DNA from 2 places in the Paenibacillus sp. 2RAB27 genome. Region 2 is predicted to be linked to the other one. Evidence: riboswitches for the same ligand, from Rfam matches in the RefSeq annotation. Region 2 holds a riboswitch; the other holds the start of a gene.
The links. Region 2 has a riboswitch for cyclic di-AMP ahead of AB4114_RS06910 (ABC transporter ATP-binding protein). Riboswitches for the same ligand answer to the same signal wherever they lie in the genome.

Region 1 (7,433 bases), on a different contig from region 2:
ATGCCCATTGTGATTCATAATCGGGATGCACATCAAGACATTCTAACGATTCTCAAAGAAGAGAAGGCAGCGGAGGTCGGAGGTATCATGCATTGTTTCTCGGGCAGTTGGGAGACAGCGAAGCAGTGTCTGGATATGAATTTCCATATTTCCTTTGGAGGCCCTGTTACATTTAAAAATGCGGTGCAGCCGAAAGAGGTACTGGCGCAGGTTCCGCTTGACCGTTTATTGATCGAGACGGATGCGCCGTACTTAACGCCACATCCTTTCCGCGGTAAGCGCAACGAAACCGGTTATGTTCGCTTGGTGGCCGAGACTGCCGCGGAAATTCGAGGAATGACGCTGGAAGAGATAGCTGAAATTACAACAAACAATGCGATTCGGTTACTCGGCCTCAAGTAAGGCGTTTTTCTTGAACTTCCGGCGTAGGACAACGCCGCATGCGAAAGAAATAAAGGCAAGACTGAGCAAGGGGACTACGATATACAGGATGGGGGTTCCCATCATGAATGGAATCGTTAGGATCACAAGCTCTAGTAAGAGGGTTAGCCAGATGATGAAGGCTAGCGAACCTGCTCTGGTTTTAGGTTCCAATGGATACATATGGAGCCAAAACGTATAGCGATGTGCACGCTCCAATGAAGTAAGCTGAACCATCGAGATGACAAGCGCAATGAGTAGGATGACGCTGCGCGCAGTCGTGGAATCTGCAACGGCCAGGGCTAAGATGCCAATCACAGTCAGACGTAGCACAATGGCGAACATCTCGGTGCGCAACAAGGTCTTCATATATAAGTAGAGAAACGCCGAATCCTGTCGAAATGGAATCGTTCGGGTAATCCCGCTGATCCAACCTCGGCGGGCTATTCGCGTTGGCAATTGAGGTACATCCACGAACCAGTTGAAGAAAGCATAGAGTCTTGCTTGCTGCTGCTTCTCTTTGGCAATCAGATAGTCCCATCCGATCACATATTTACCCACGGATCGGAAGGCAATCAGCCAAATGAATACAAGAAGCATGGCAGCTACACTTGCCCATAAACTGCTATAGTGAAACTGGATCGTTATTAAGGCAAGTGATGCCACCCATCGAAAACAAACAGATACGAATCGAGTTCGTTCAGCGGCAAATCTGCCTTCCTGCCAACTCGCTAATAGGTTCGCTACTTTTAATAGAAGTAATAGAGCGAATATGAGAAGAAATGGCTGTGCATCAGTACCTAGACAGTGTTTATATAGGGGTTTTACTGCGACCCATCCGAGAAATAACCAAACAGCCTGAAGTGATAAACTATACAAAAAGCTGCTTCGGAAATAGGTGCCCATTTCATGTTCAATCCGCAATAGAAACATCCGATCGGCACTGCGAGTCAGCGTTCGAATGGAGCTTGAAGCGACGAGTGGAACAAGCACGAGCAACACGATCCATAGGTACGGATAATCTGTCGGAAGACGCTGTAATGTTTTTGCATAATAATAGGAAGAAACGATGACAAGAAACAACAAAAAGCCGATAAAGTTGCTGCGTGCGGCATACTGCCAATATCCCATGGATTCCTTCCAATAATGTTGAAAACGCTGCTTCCATAATGCATGTGTATTAAATGCAGGCGTACTATCGGTTAAGTGACTCATGCCTTGTCTCCTTGAACGAGCTTGTAGAAGATGTCGTCTAATGACGCCTGAGGCAGCGCCGTCTGGGCGCGTAATTCGACTAAATCTCCCTGAGCCACCATGTGCCCTTTGTGGAGAACGACATAAGCATCGCAATATTTTTCAATTGTAGACAAAATGTGTGAGGAAATGAGAAAGGATGCACCTTTTTTCTTCATTTGAACCATGAGATCAAGCAAGGAACGTATGGCTAAAGGATCGAGTCCGAGAAATGGTTCATCGATAATATATAAAGAAGGTTCGATCAGGAAGGCATTCATGATCATGACCTTCTGTTTCATCCCTTTGGATAAATGACTTGCGAAGCTATTCAGCTTGTCTTTCATTTGAAACTGCTCTAATAAGGATCGAGAACGGGTTTCATAATCCGCTTTAGAAATACCGTAAGCCATCGCTGTTAGCTCGAGGTGTTCGCGAATCGTAAGTTCTTCGTATAACTCTGGACTTTCAGGCACATAAGCGTATGTTGCTCGGTAAGGTAGCGGATTTTCGGCCAACGTTAAACCGTTAATGCGAATGGACCCTTTTTGTGGCTGAAGCAGCCCAAGAATATTTTTGATGGTGGTACTTTTCCCTGCACCATTAAGTCCAATTAGCCCCATCATTTCACCTTGACGGATCGAGAAGGAAAGGTTATGAAGAACGGGTTTGTTGGGTAAATATCCACCGAATAAAGCGTTTACTTGCAAGATGGGACCCATCTCAATTGCCTCCCTAAATAGCAAATTTTTGGTATTATTCATTCAAATACTTCCAGAATCATTATAAACAAAATTGCATTTTTAGCCTAGTTTTGACCATTATACACTGAAAAATCGCGTATACGTACGTTAAAGTTAGACACATGTAGATATAAGTGGGTTATATATGAAAAATAATCGAAATTTAGGCGATTTAGCCCTTTTTAACGGGTGTTAATCCCTTTACAGGTTGAGATTAACAGCGTAATATACTTTTCATAATAACTTAATATCCAATTTGCCAATTTTCCATTCGCTGAGTTCCAAATGTGGAAACGGGGGAACCACTGCAAGCTTAATGAGCATACCAATGCGGTTAAGTAAGCAGAGAGTAACAGGGGTGAATCATAGACGTCAAACAAGCAGTTTGCGTTTACGTAGGGCGACTCTCACGTCCGAATCCGTCAGCTAACCTCGTAAGCGTAAGAGAGGTAACGATTGTCGTGCGTGCTATTTGTATTTCATTATGCAAACTAAGCCAGCGAGAAGAGTCCTCTTCTTGCTGGCTTTTTGTCCACATACAGGGTTCTACACAGATCAGAAGACATAAAATAACCCGGAATTCATAGGATGATGAATAGGTAAAAGGGGGGGACGACCAGATTCAGCGAAGTAACTTGCTGATGATGGCGAGCATTAAGTTAAACTAAAAACCTTAGTCGCGTCAAATTAATCATGCTGTAACCTGGCGGCGAGGCTTTGAAGGAGGACCGAAGAAGTGGGCAGTATCTCAATTAGCGAGACCCATGTAAAACGATCATCCAGCATGTCCTTCGCATTGCGATGGAAGCATGAAAACTTGCGTTTGATTTTAAGCCTAGCTATAATCTCAATCGCAATGACTTTCATGTTTTTGGTGTTGTTGTACGGAACGGCTACCAAGAGCGTATCCGTGGTTGTTAATGGACAAGAAACTATTGTGCACACGAAGCAATGGGTCCTGCAACGCCTACTGGATGAACAAGCCATAACGATTGGTGAGCACGATGAAATTTCAGCTTCACTCACGACCAAGCTCAAGGGTGGAGACAAAATTGTTATCGAGCATGCTTCACCGATTCAATTGACTGCTGATGGAAAGACCACCACTGTTTACACAACTGCAAGAACGGTAGAAAGTGCATTGCAACGTTTACATATTGCACTTGGGGAGAACGATCGTATTTCTCCCGAACCGACGTCCGCTCTTACCACTGGCGATGAAATCAAGATCGTCCGTGTGAAAAAAGAGACGGAGGAAGTCTCTGAACCGATCGCATTCGAGACAGAGAAAAAGAATGACGCATCTTTACTTAAAGGGAAAGAGCAAGTGGTCCAAGAAGGTAAAGAAGGCGTTTTGGTCAAGAAGAAAGAAAAGACTTTCGAGGACGGTGTTTTAGTCGCGGAAGCAGTTGTGGGTGAAGAAGTACAAACAGAAAGCATTAAGAAAGTAGTTTCCGTAGGCACGAAAAATCCTGTGGTTGTTCTCTCCGCCTCTTCACCGAGTGTGGATGAGGTTTCCAAGAACGGTGTGACCTTCGGCTACAAACAAATTCTCAAAAACGTGAAGCTGACGGCTTATTCAGCGGATGTTGCTTCGACAGGCAAAACTGAGGGCTCCTCGGGTTATGGTAAGACCTACACAGGTACTACGGTGACTGAAGGGCGTACAATTGCTGTCGATCCGAAGGTTATTCCGCTAGGTTGGTGGGTATACATCGAAGGGATTGGTTTCCGTCGTGCTGAGGATATTGGAAGCGGCGTGAAAGGCCAAATGATCGATGTGTACTATGAAGATCACGGCTATGCGAATAAATTTGGCACGAAGCAAGGGTACACTGTGTATGTGGTTGGCCCTACAAAACCGTCCCAAAACTAACGTGTAAACGGTAGTTTTGACGGGAACACTACTAAATACACGTAGCTTGGCATCTGCCTGCGCGAAAGAAGAGGAGACCCCTCTTCTTTTTCTGCGTACTGGGGAAGGAAAACGGTGATGATAAAAGAAATGATCGTTGTGGAAGGCAAGGACGATACAGCTGCAATCAAACGGGCTGTGCAGGCGGATACCATTGAAACAGGCGGTTCTGCCATCGGACAAGCCGTACTGAAGCGGATTGCGTTGGCTCAGCAGCGCAGAGGCGTCATTATATTCACGGATCCGGATCACGCAGGGGAACGGATACGCAAAATCGTGGCAGCGAAGGTACCTGGCTGCAAGCATGCCTTCATTACGCAGGAGCAAGCGGCGTATAAGGGCGACATCGGTGTCGAGAACGCGACGCCGGAGACGATCCGTCAGGCGCTGCAGAGCCTGCGGACAGAGTATAACGCTGTCGTCTCGCAGCTGACGATGGAGGATCTGATCGCTGCCGGTCTCATCGTGCATCCGGATGCGGCTGCTCGCCGCTTGGCCGTAGGCAATGCGCTGGGCATTGGTTATTGCAATGGCAAGCAATTTTATAAGCGCTGCGCCATGTTTCAGATTTCTCGTGAAGAATTTGAGGCGGCGCTCGAACATTTGAATCAGTAGAATCCCTAGAACCCTATAGATACGAGGTCTATACTATGAATATAACCGGACAAGAGGTTGTTGTAACAGCAGAAGATGTGGCAACACCAAGTAAAACCAAACAAATTATTAAGAAAAATGGTCTAGTGCTGAAGAAAAGCTTAGGCCAGAACTTCTTAATTGATCAAAATATATTGAGCAAAATCGTCTTGGCTGCTGAGCTCGGGCCTACGAAGGCTGCGCTCGAGATCGGCCCTGGCATCGGCGCGCTCACACAGCAGCTAGCCAAGCTCGCTGGCCGCGTGCTGGCCGTCGAGATCGATCAGCGCCTGCTGCCCATCCTGGACGAGACGCTGGCTCCTTACCCCCATGCCACTGTCGTTCATGGGGATATCTTGAAGACGAACCTGCCGGAGCTGTTCCGGCAGCATTTCGAAGGCATGGAAGGCGTCAGCGTTGTCGCCAACTTGCCTTACTACATCACGACGCCAATCATCATGAAGCTTCTCGAAGAGAAGCTTCCCCTGGAGAATATCGTCGTGATGATTCAAAAAGAAGTAGCCGACCGCATGGCGGCTCGTCCGGGCACCAAAGATTACGGCAGCCTTAGCATTGCCGTGCAGTTCTACTGCGAGCCGGAGCTCGTCACGATCGTGCCTCGCACCGTCTTCGTGCCGCAGCCGAACGTCGATTCCGCCGTTATCCGGCTGCGCGTGCGTCAAGCGCCGCCAGTTGAAGTGGCGGACGTGGACTTCTTCTTCGCTGTCGTCCAAGCGTCCTTCGTTCAGCGTCGCAAAACCCTCTATAATAACCTCGCGGCGAGGTTCTTTACCAAAGAGAACAAGCCTGAGCTGGAAGCGTTGCTGCATGGCATTCAGATCGAGCCTTCACGCCGGGGTGAAACACTCAGCATGGAGGAGTTCGCACGCTTGTCTACGGCTCTTCGTGCGCACGGCTGCAAATAACCCGCACCAAATGCCTAGTCTCACCATAGGATACCCTTAGGAGGGGATTTGTGCGATGAGGCAAGGAGATTTTGTTACCCGTATTTCCTATGGCGGCGACGTCGTGTTTAGAATTGAACGAATTGAGCATCTCAAGGCCATTCTGAGGGGTGTCGATTTTCGGTTACTTGCAGATGCGCCGCTCACGGATCTGACGAAAACGAATCCTAAGGAGACCTTAGATCATCCACGGTCAAGCTCGCCTGAATTTCGTGAGTCACTGCGTCGCCTGGCGGTGTCCCAAGTGCAATTGCAGGAGAAGAATCAGATAGCCGTCAATCATAAACAGAAGTCACAACCGACTCATAACAGTTATTTTGAAGTGCCTGGAAGAGTTCTTCACTTGGATGGCGATCCGAGCTATCTGCGAAAAAGTATGCAGCTCTACGGCGAATTGCGCGTACCTGCAGAAGGTTTCTTCGTTCCTGAGGCGCAAATGGCGGAAGCACTGCAAAGATTGCTTCCTCAATATAAACCGGACATTGTCGTCATTACGGGGCATGATGGTATTTTGAAAAATCGGCAAAGCGTGAGCCCGAGCAATCTGTCGAGCTATAAGAATTCCCAAAACTTTGTGAATGCGGTGCGAGTAGCCAGACAATTTGAGAGGAATCGGGATTCCTTAATTATTGTGGCGGGCGCTTGTCAGTCGCATTTCGAAGCGTTATTGCGGGCGGGGGCTAACTTCGCAAGTTCTCCTGCGCGCATACTCATCCACGCCTTAGACCCTTTGTGCATCGCTGCTAAGCTGTCCTATACCCCAACTAGAGAAACGATTTCGATGTTGGATATTATGGATTTGACGGTGACAGGCCTAGAGGGGCTAGGCGGGGTGGAGACGCGGGGCAGTTATCGGATGGGTGTTCCTGGTATTCAGCACACAGAAGAGTCAGTATAGCTGAATTAGGCGCCCTTAGAGGACGACAAGTGGCTTGTAGTTACTTGATGCGAGTGAAACTCTAGCCAAATTGTGCGATTCAAAGCAACACTTTCTGTTATGAACTCCGTATGGAGGGTGACAGAAAGTGTTCTTTTTTTTATCCACGGCAGGCCGTTAAGCCTTGGTGTTTGCTCATCTTCGTGAGTCTAGGGGAAGAAGTTTCTCCTTAACTGGAAAAGTGTGAATAATTTGCGAACATTGGTGACAACCTGAAGGGAGGAGAAATCGGAAAACCTACAAAAATGCCGTTGACAACGGGATTGGGGTGCTGATATAATATTTGCCCTCATTTGACATGATGGGGTGAATGGGTTATAATTGACAAGGAAAGAGGTGGTAGTTGACAATGGCAAAAAATGCGCTATTGGAAATCAAACGCAGTTTGGAGCCCCATGTTGGGCAGAAGATCATGTTGAGAGCGAATGGTGGCCGTCGTAAGACTGTCGAGCGTTCCGGTGTTTTAGAAGAAACCTACCCTTCTGTGTTTATTGTGAAATTAGATCAAGAATCCCATGCCTTCAAACGAGTGTCATACAGCTACGCCGATATCCTAACCGAGTCCGTTGAAGTTACCGTATGCAACG
Region 2 (7,433 bases):
AACATCAACTGGATAAACAGCAAAGTGAGGGAAATCAATAGAAATGTGCTCACATCAAAATCGACCGTTTTGACTTGAAGCGCCATTAGATAGGCTGCAGCGATATAAATCACGCACGTAATGACTAAAGAAGTAACAGCCGCTAATAGCTTGGAAGTAACAATTTTCGTACGTGTTACGGGCTTCGTAAGCAGAAAGTCTGCTGTTTTCTCGCGCATTTCTTTCGAGAGTATAGACGTTCCCAGAACCATGGCTTGAATGGCTCCGCAAAGCGTAATGTACATAAAGATGTACACATAGAAACCGAGTAGGGTACCAAACGTTTCGATTTGAATGCCAAGCGCTTTCCTTACCCCTTCTGGATACCCTTCTAAGATGGAAGAAAACTCAGCAAAATCCTTAGAAACCGATGGAAAAAGGGACAGGAATAAGACGATGACCGCAATTAAGGAGCACGTCCACGTGATCGTGGATTTCCGATAGGCTCTCAATTCATGAAGGTATATATTCATTCCACTTTAAGCCTCCTTCTCATAGTAGTGCATAAAGATCTCCTCTAAATCAGGCTCTTCGATCCACAGATTATCGATTTCAATTTCGGCAATTTTTCGCATGACTTGATTAATATTGCCTTTGAATAAGAAGCTCGTCGTCTGGCCTTGGACATCAATGTTATTGACTCCGGTCATCTTGAAAAAGTTAGGGTCGAGCGCTTGTGCCGTATCCACTTTAAATCGCTTGAAATTGTTTTCCTTTAAGGTGCTGATCTTCTCAACCGTTACAATTCTACCTTCCTTAATAATCGCGACGCGATCGCATAATCTCTGAACTTCACTCAATATATGAGAGGAAAAAAGAATCGTGGCTCCTCTTTGATTCTGTTGTTCGAGCAATTCGAAAAACTTCTGCTGCATGAGCGGGTCAAGTCCACTTGTCGGTTCATCCAGAATAATAAGCTTAGGATCATGCAGCAGCCCTTGAACGATGCCTACTTTCTTTTTGTTCCCCAGAGATAGATCATCAATTTTCTTCGTAACGTCCAGATCCATAATTTCAGCAAGCTCTTTGATTCTCTTCGTGCAATCCTTCTTGTAAAAGCTGGCTGAATACTTGAGTAGGTCGATTACTTTCATGTTGTCATAATAAAAAACTTCCGAAGGCAAGTAGCCGATCTCTTTCTTTATTTCAGGCGCAAACTGGATGCAGTCTTTTCCAAAAATTTTGGCACTGCCGCTTGTTGGAAAAATCAGAGACAGCAGCGTTCGAATCGTTGTTGATTTCCCTGCCCCATTCGGTCCAATAAAACCAAAGATCTCCCCTTCTTCGATTGAAAAACTAACATCGGTAATACCTCTTGCGTTCCCATAGGTTTTGGTCAAATTATTGATTTCAATAGCATGCATGGTATAGCCTCCTTATAACATTTATGTAACATTTTGGGTTGACGGCATGCAAAAAGAAGCCCTAAGAGCAGAGAATCTCTACTCTCGGACTTCTTTACATAAGAAGGCGAGTGTGCGGTTCTCTCTCAATGCACTTACGAGGTTAGCTGTCGGATTCGGACTTGAGAGCGTCCTACCTAATGCTTGCGAGCATCAGGATTCACCCCATGAAGCCAAGTATTGCTTGAACGGCTTCGATTGGTTCCCCCGTTTCCCCTACTGGGAATTAAGTGGTTTCTTTTCACATAGAATCAACTTGTCGTAATGAATCTTACGCCGTTCTTTATCGATTGTAAAACGTAGATTCGCCTTTAATTATTGCTTATTTGACTTTGGTAGTCGATGAAAGCGCATACATATAGGAGTGTCGTTGATTATCCCATACTTTGCTACTTATTAATGCTCTTTAGGAGATGAAGCTCTATAGACCTAGGAAACCTACGTGCTGTAGAGCCGCCGATACTCCTGTGGTGTCATTCCGGTATGCTCTCGGAAGCGCGCAATAAAGTAGCTGCTCTGGGAAAATCCGACATGCTCAGCCACTTGCTTAATCGTCCATTCGGTAGACATGAGCAGTTGTTTAGCTACAACCAGACGACATTCGAACAGCCACTCGACCGGAGTCCGCCCCATCACTTCGTGAAACATTCGACTAAAGTAAAAGGTACTGAAACCTGCCTGCTCGGCCATCTGCAGGAGAGTTAGCGGTTTCGTGCAGTGCGTACGAATATATTCCGCGACCTCTCTCATCCGTGCACGCTTATCCAGAATAGTTACTGTTCCATGCGTCTCTGCACGTAAGGCAAGCTCAGCAAGCAGTTCATAGAGCTTCACGGCCAATTGTACCTCATTCCGATCATATGGGGATGCCAGCTCCAATAAATCTCCTGTCAATTGTTTGAGCTTGGGTACATCCCAATATGTAAACAGCCATACTGCTGAAGTTCCTTGATCATTCAACAGCCTGTCGAGTCCCTCACCTGCAAGGTGTACCCAAAATACTTGCCACGGATCGTTTGGATCGGTTCGATACTCCTGTTCAAGGCCCGATCCGTAATAAAAGCCTTGTCCTGCTTCCAGGGAGAATTCCTTCCCATTCGCTTTGACGTAGCCTTTACCGCTTAACACAATATGCAAATTGGCTTGTTGCAGCTGCCCCTTAAACCGCCACTCCTGATGCTCAGGGAAATCCGCATATTGACCAATCATATCCGGATAAACCGTATAGTGTTTGTACATGGGCTCCGGTAATACATAATGAATTTTCATGTGTCCTCCAAAACGCAAAAATCTGATATACGTCGCAAAATGATGTTATATACATAATATTATAAAGAAATATAATGAGTACATAAAGGATTTTAAATAACAAAAAATTACTACATCTATAGAAATGGGGATGTTATGACTCATGGAAAAGACCATTCCGGGAGAGAAGTTTGATTTAGGCGTATGCTACTACCCTGAGCAGTGGCCAGAGGCTATGTGGGCTGACGATTATAGGAGAATGCGAGAAATCGGCTTTACCATCGTACGGATGGGAGAGTTTGCATGGAATTTCTTTGAACCAGAGGAAGGGGTATTTGCCTTTGATCTGTTCGACCGTGCGATAAGTCTTGCTCACGAGCATGGACTACAGGTCATTCTCGGTACTCCCACAGCAACACCGCCTGCTTGGATGACCTACAAATACCCCGAAATTCTGAATGCTAACTTTGATGGTGTGCAGTATCAGCACGGGATGAGACGTCACTACAATTACAGCAGCCCTATTTACCGCGAATACTGTGCGAAAATTACTGAGGCTATGGCGCGGCATTATGCCAACAATCCAGGGGTCGTAGGCTGGCAGATTGACAACGAGCTTAACTGTGAGATAAATGTCTTCTATGCCGAGGCAGATCATGCAGCGTTTAGGAAGTGGGTACAGGAGAAATACGGTACCTTAGAGGCATTAAATGAGACTTGGGGGACCGTCTTCTGGAACCAGAGTTACTCGGACTGGGAACAAGTCCATTTAACTCGCCCTGCGCCTTCCAAGTCCGTTAACCCTCATCAAGCGCTGGATGAAAAGCGATTTATCTCGGACAACGTCATTTCCTTTGCCCGTTTGCAGGTAGACATCTTGCGTGAGCTTGCGCCCACTCAGTGGATCACAACCAACGGCATGTTTGGTCATCTGGATAGCCATGCCATGACGGATGAACTGCTTGATTTCTTTTCTTTCGACTCGTATCCGAACTTCTCAACCATTTGGAACGATGCTGATCGCGAGCAACCACTCATGGACCGCAGCAATTCCAACCAACTCACCAAGGTACGCTCGATCTCCCCCACTTTCTGCATTATGGAGCAGCAGTCAGGCCCTGGCGGTTGGGTGAACACGATGGGGCAATCTGCACCCAAACCAGGTCAAATGCGATTATGGACCTATCAATCGGTTGCTCATGGGGCGGATATGGTGTTGTTTTTCAGATGGCGGACGGCAACCTTCGGTACCGAGATTTATTGGCATGGGATCAACGATTATCATAACCGTCCTAACCGCAGGGTCGCCGAAGCCGCAACAATTAGCCGGGAATTGGGTAAAATCGGGGAAGTTATCGCTGGCTCTCGTTTCGCTGCGGAGGTGGCTATCCTGCACGATTATGACAATGAGTGGGATGGGGAGCTTGACCACTATCATGGTCCACTAACAAGAGAGAGTGAATATAGCTGGGGGAAAGCCCTGCAATTCAGTCATATCCCATACGATTATTTGTATGTGCAAAATAAGACTACCCTAGATGACCTAGCTCGTTACAAAGTGCTCGTCTACCCTCATCCAGCTATTATGTCGGAGGAAACGGCCGAGCTGCTTAAGCAGTACGTAGCAGCAGGAGGCAAGCTGCTCTTTGGTGCTCGCTCCGGTTATAAAGATCAACGCGGACATTGCCGAATTACGCCATTCCCTGGTCTCGTTGCGGAACTGTGCGGCGTGACGGTGGAAGACTTTACACTCATCGTGAACGAAGCAGCGACACCGAACATCCGCTGGATCGATGGCGGGGACGACGCCAGTACACCTGCACGTCTGTTCAACGACATTCTCCATCCAGAGAACGAGAGCGTACAGACACTAGCCTTGTTTGACGGCGACTATTATGCAGGCAAACCGGCGCTTACTCGCAACCCTTATGGCAGCGGTGAAGCCTATTATTTCGGGGCCGCGTTCAGCCGCGAAGTAGCGGATGCCTTGATCCGCCGCCTGGGGCTGCATCCTGCAACTGCAGGTTGGGCGGAGCTGCCGTCTGAGGTGGAGGTTGCCATCCGCGTGAAACAGGATCGCCGGTTTGCCTTTATCCTGAACTACACCGGCAAACCAGTCAAAGCCCATCTGCTGAAGGAGCTGGGAGACTTGTTGGAGGGTGAACGGGTTGGTGCAGGGGAGCTGGAGATCGCTCCTTATGGTGTGAAGGTTTTCGAACTATGAGAAAAGGTGCTCAGATAGCAGAATCCACAGTCGATTGTGTGCTTGGCGGTTCGGCTCGTACTGTCCTTAGGTTGCGAACGCAAGGTGATTGCCGATTCGTGTTTAGATGTATAAACTACAGCTAATTTGCTCGAATCTGACGTATTTTCGTGATTAGATGGAAAAAGTACAATTAATTTATATGAAATTTGAAGAATCGAGCAAATCGAAGGAATTTAACTACAGGAAATACAGCTAATCCTTCGAATTCGAGAAATCCACTTCAAATAGATGGAGAAAATCCAGTTAGATTGCGGGAAGCAGGTTTATTACTCATCGGTCACTACCGGAAAAAAAGATGCTGTTTCAAAAAGTCTAAATCGACTTTGAACTGCACCCAATTGTTAGTTGTGTCTAACAATTGGGGTGCAGTTCACTTTTGAGACAGCCTCTTTTATCGATAATAGGACAACACCCAGCACATGCCGTTTCGATCAGTAACGATAGCAAGTAATCCGTTGAACGGCGCTTCATACATATCCACGTTAATAGCCCCACCTGTGGCAAGCTCTTCGTAGATCGTTCGGAACGCTTCCTCTCTCTCGATCGTCACGAACACTCTCACATAATCGCCTTTCATGACTGGCTTTGCCGCCAGTGTATCCGCAAACTTAAGGATTGCCCCCTCGACATGCAGGTCCGCGTTAAGCACTTCTTCACCTTGCTTGCGCAAAATCGTAACCTCGCCACCAAAAATACGCTGATAGTACTTGATTTCATCCTTGCAATTTTCCACCACAATAAAAGGAATAGCTTTCATCATGTACATCCCCTTTTCATAGTTACTTAGTCGTTTCCGATCAACCCTGCGTCTGCTACTAATCAGTCAAATTGTGAAGCACGATTTTCAGGAGATTTATCATCTTGTCATACTCCTCATCGTTCATACCTTTCCTGGTTTTGTTTTTGACACGAGCCAGTGCTTCCTGTACCTTGGGTACCACATCACGTCCCGCTTCCGTCAAATATAACAACTGATAGCGGTTGTCGGAGGTATCGACTTCTCTCCGTACATAACCTTCTGCTTCTAGTTTGGAAATGGCTTTAGCGGTTGTTGTCTTATCAATGAGCAACTTTTCGCTCAGTGCTTTCTGCGTAATGGGCTGCCCAAACGCGATTGCCATTAGAAAGATGTATTGCCCGCTTCCGATGCGGTATGGTGCCAACTCGGCTGAGATCGCTATCTGCATATGGCGGTAAATGGCCGAGATGTATTGTCCATGTGATTCTGTGGGTATGCCATCGTCATTGTGACTCCATTGTTGATTCAGTTTATTTCCCCCCTTCCAAATAGGATGCTATTGCAACTAATTTCATCATATGCTAAATAGGATGCTATTGCAACTAATAATTTAAAACCCTAGGATACTTTCCCTCGGGCTTTCTCTTTGTCTTGAACTTATCGATTTACGGAGATGCATCTTTTATGGTCACCTAGGTAGTTAAATATGTTAATTCTAGTTACTCCGCTTCAACTCTTGGTTTTGTTGGATCGCATTTCGGCACAGTAACAGACGCTCCGCTTTGCGAGAGCTTTAATAAATAATAACATTCTTCCCGGTACATATGATCGGGTACAAGCGGGTTTAATCGACTAAGCAACTCTGCACTTAAATCTATGGTTTCAAGCTCCAGTAAGAACGCCATAAATATGGACATCTCTAAATTCACATCGCTATGAAATTTGGACAATGCTGGGAAGGTTGTTCTCATTGTTCGTGTATATCCGGATAATTCAATCGCTTTTAAATAAAACGCATTGAAATGTTGCTCGAACTGTTCACTCTTTTTTATTAATCGTTTTTCAACGGCATCTAACTCCATGGCAATGGAAGTCGCATGTCCGCTAGCATCTGGCAGCCAGAGTAAGTCGTGGTGAAGGGGAGCATACCTGGGTACAGGCTTTCCCTCTAAAAGTGAAACAAGAATTTTCAAATATTCTTCAAGCTCATTGACCATATGATTAATAAAGGTTGGTACAAGCCCCATTTTAATTTTCCCCACTAACATCCGATCTAACAAGCTTAGTTTGAACTTCCGTAGGTTCACGGTTAATTCATAAGACCGCTTATTCAAATCATTGATTCTTGAAGAGGCATCAGGTTGTCTTGCCACATGCAAGAGCTGGTCGAATAAATTGATAAATTCATTGGCCGTTTCAATTTGTTGTACCTCTTTCGGTGGTAAGGCATTAAAGATAAACCTAGCGTGGTCTCCCAATATTTGCAGCCAAAAACGATGTTCGAACAATGCTTGTTGGATCATAACAAACACACCTCCTTATTCCTACTCCAACGGTATGTGTGTTTGTTAACTTTATGATTGATTCAATGTCAATTAAATAACGAATGGGATTTCATTGCTGGTATAGGAGTTGGGGTTATTCTTCGTTATTCTTCCGTACTTAAATTCTCTATTTTCAAATTAGGCACACTGGCATAAAATGGGGGCAACCGTCTCATACTAACGAAGATGGAGGT

Region 1: it holds a riboswitch for cyclic di-AMP, as region 2 does, so the genes downstream of both, AB4114_RS28605 (ubiquitin-like domain-containing protein) here and AB4114_RS06910 (ABC transporter ATP-binding protein) in region 2, are expected to answer to the same signal.

The regions. Positions count from the first base shown of each region.
Region 1 is NZ_JBFRGR010000032.1:11,002-18,434, forward strand. Features, by position in the region: gene AB4114_RS28590 (TatD family hydrolase) at 1-402, shown strand, start outside; gene AB4114_RS28595 (ABC transporter permease) at 385-1,635, opposite strand; gene AB4114_RS28600 (ABC transporter ATP-binding protein) at 1,632-2,375, opposite strand; cyclic di-AMP (ydaO/yuaA leader) riboswitch at 2,659-2,852, shown strand; gene AB4114_RS28605 (ubiquitin-like domain-containing protein) at 3,133-4,272, shown strand; gene rnmV (ribonuclease M5) at 4,390-4,926, shown strand; gene rsmA (16S rRNA (adenine(1518)-N(6)/adenine(1519)-N(6))-dimethyltransferase RsmA) at 4,962-5,870, shown strand; gene yabG (sporulation peptidase YabG) at 5,926-6,807, shown strand; gene veg (biofilm formation stimulator Veg) at 7,196-7,433, shown strand, end outside.
Region 2 is NZ_JBFRGR010000003.1:396,569-404,001, reverse strand. Features, by position in the region: gene AB4114_RS06915 (ABC transporter permease subunit) at 1-512, opposite strand, end outside; gene AB4114_RS06910 (ABC transporter ATP-binding protein) at 519-1,403, opposite strand; cyclic di-AMP (ydaO/yuaA leader) riboswitch at 1,519-1,685, opposite strand; gene AB4114_RS06905 (AraC family transcriptional regulator) at 1,881-2,711, opposite strand; gene AB4114_RS06900 (beta-galactosidase) at 2,854-4,914, shown strand; gene AB4114_RS06895 (VOC family protein) at 5,348-5,716, opposite strand; gene AB4114_RS06890 (MarR family winged helix-turn-helix transcriptional regulator) at 5,772-6,143, opposite strand; gene AB4114_RS06885 (DUF2935 domain-containing protein) at 6,415-7,218, opposite strand.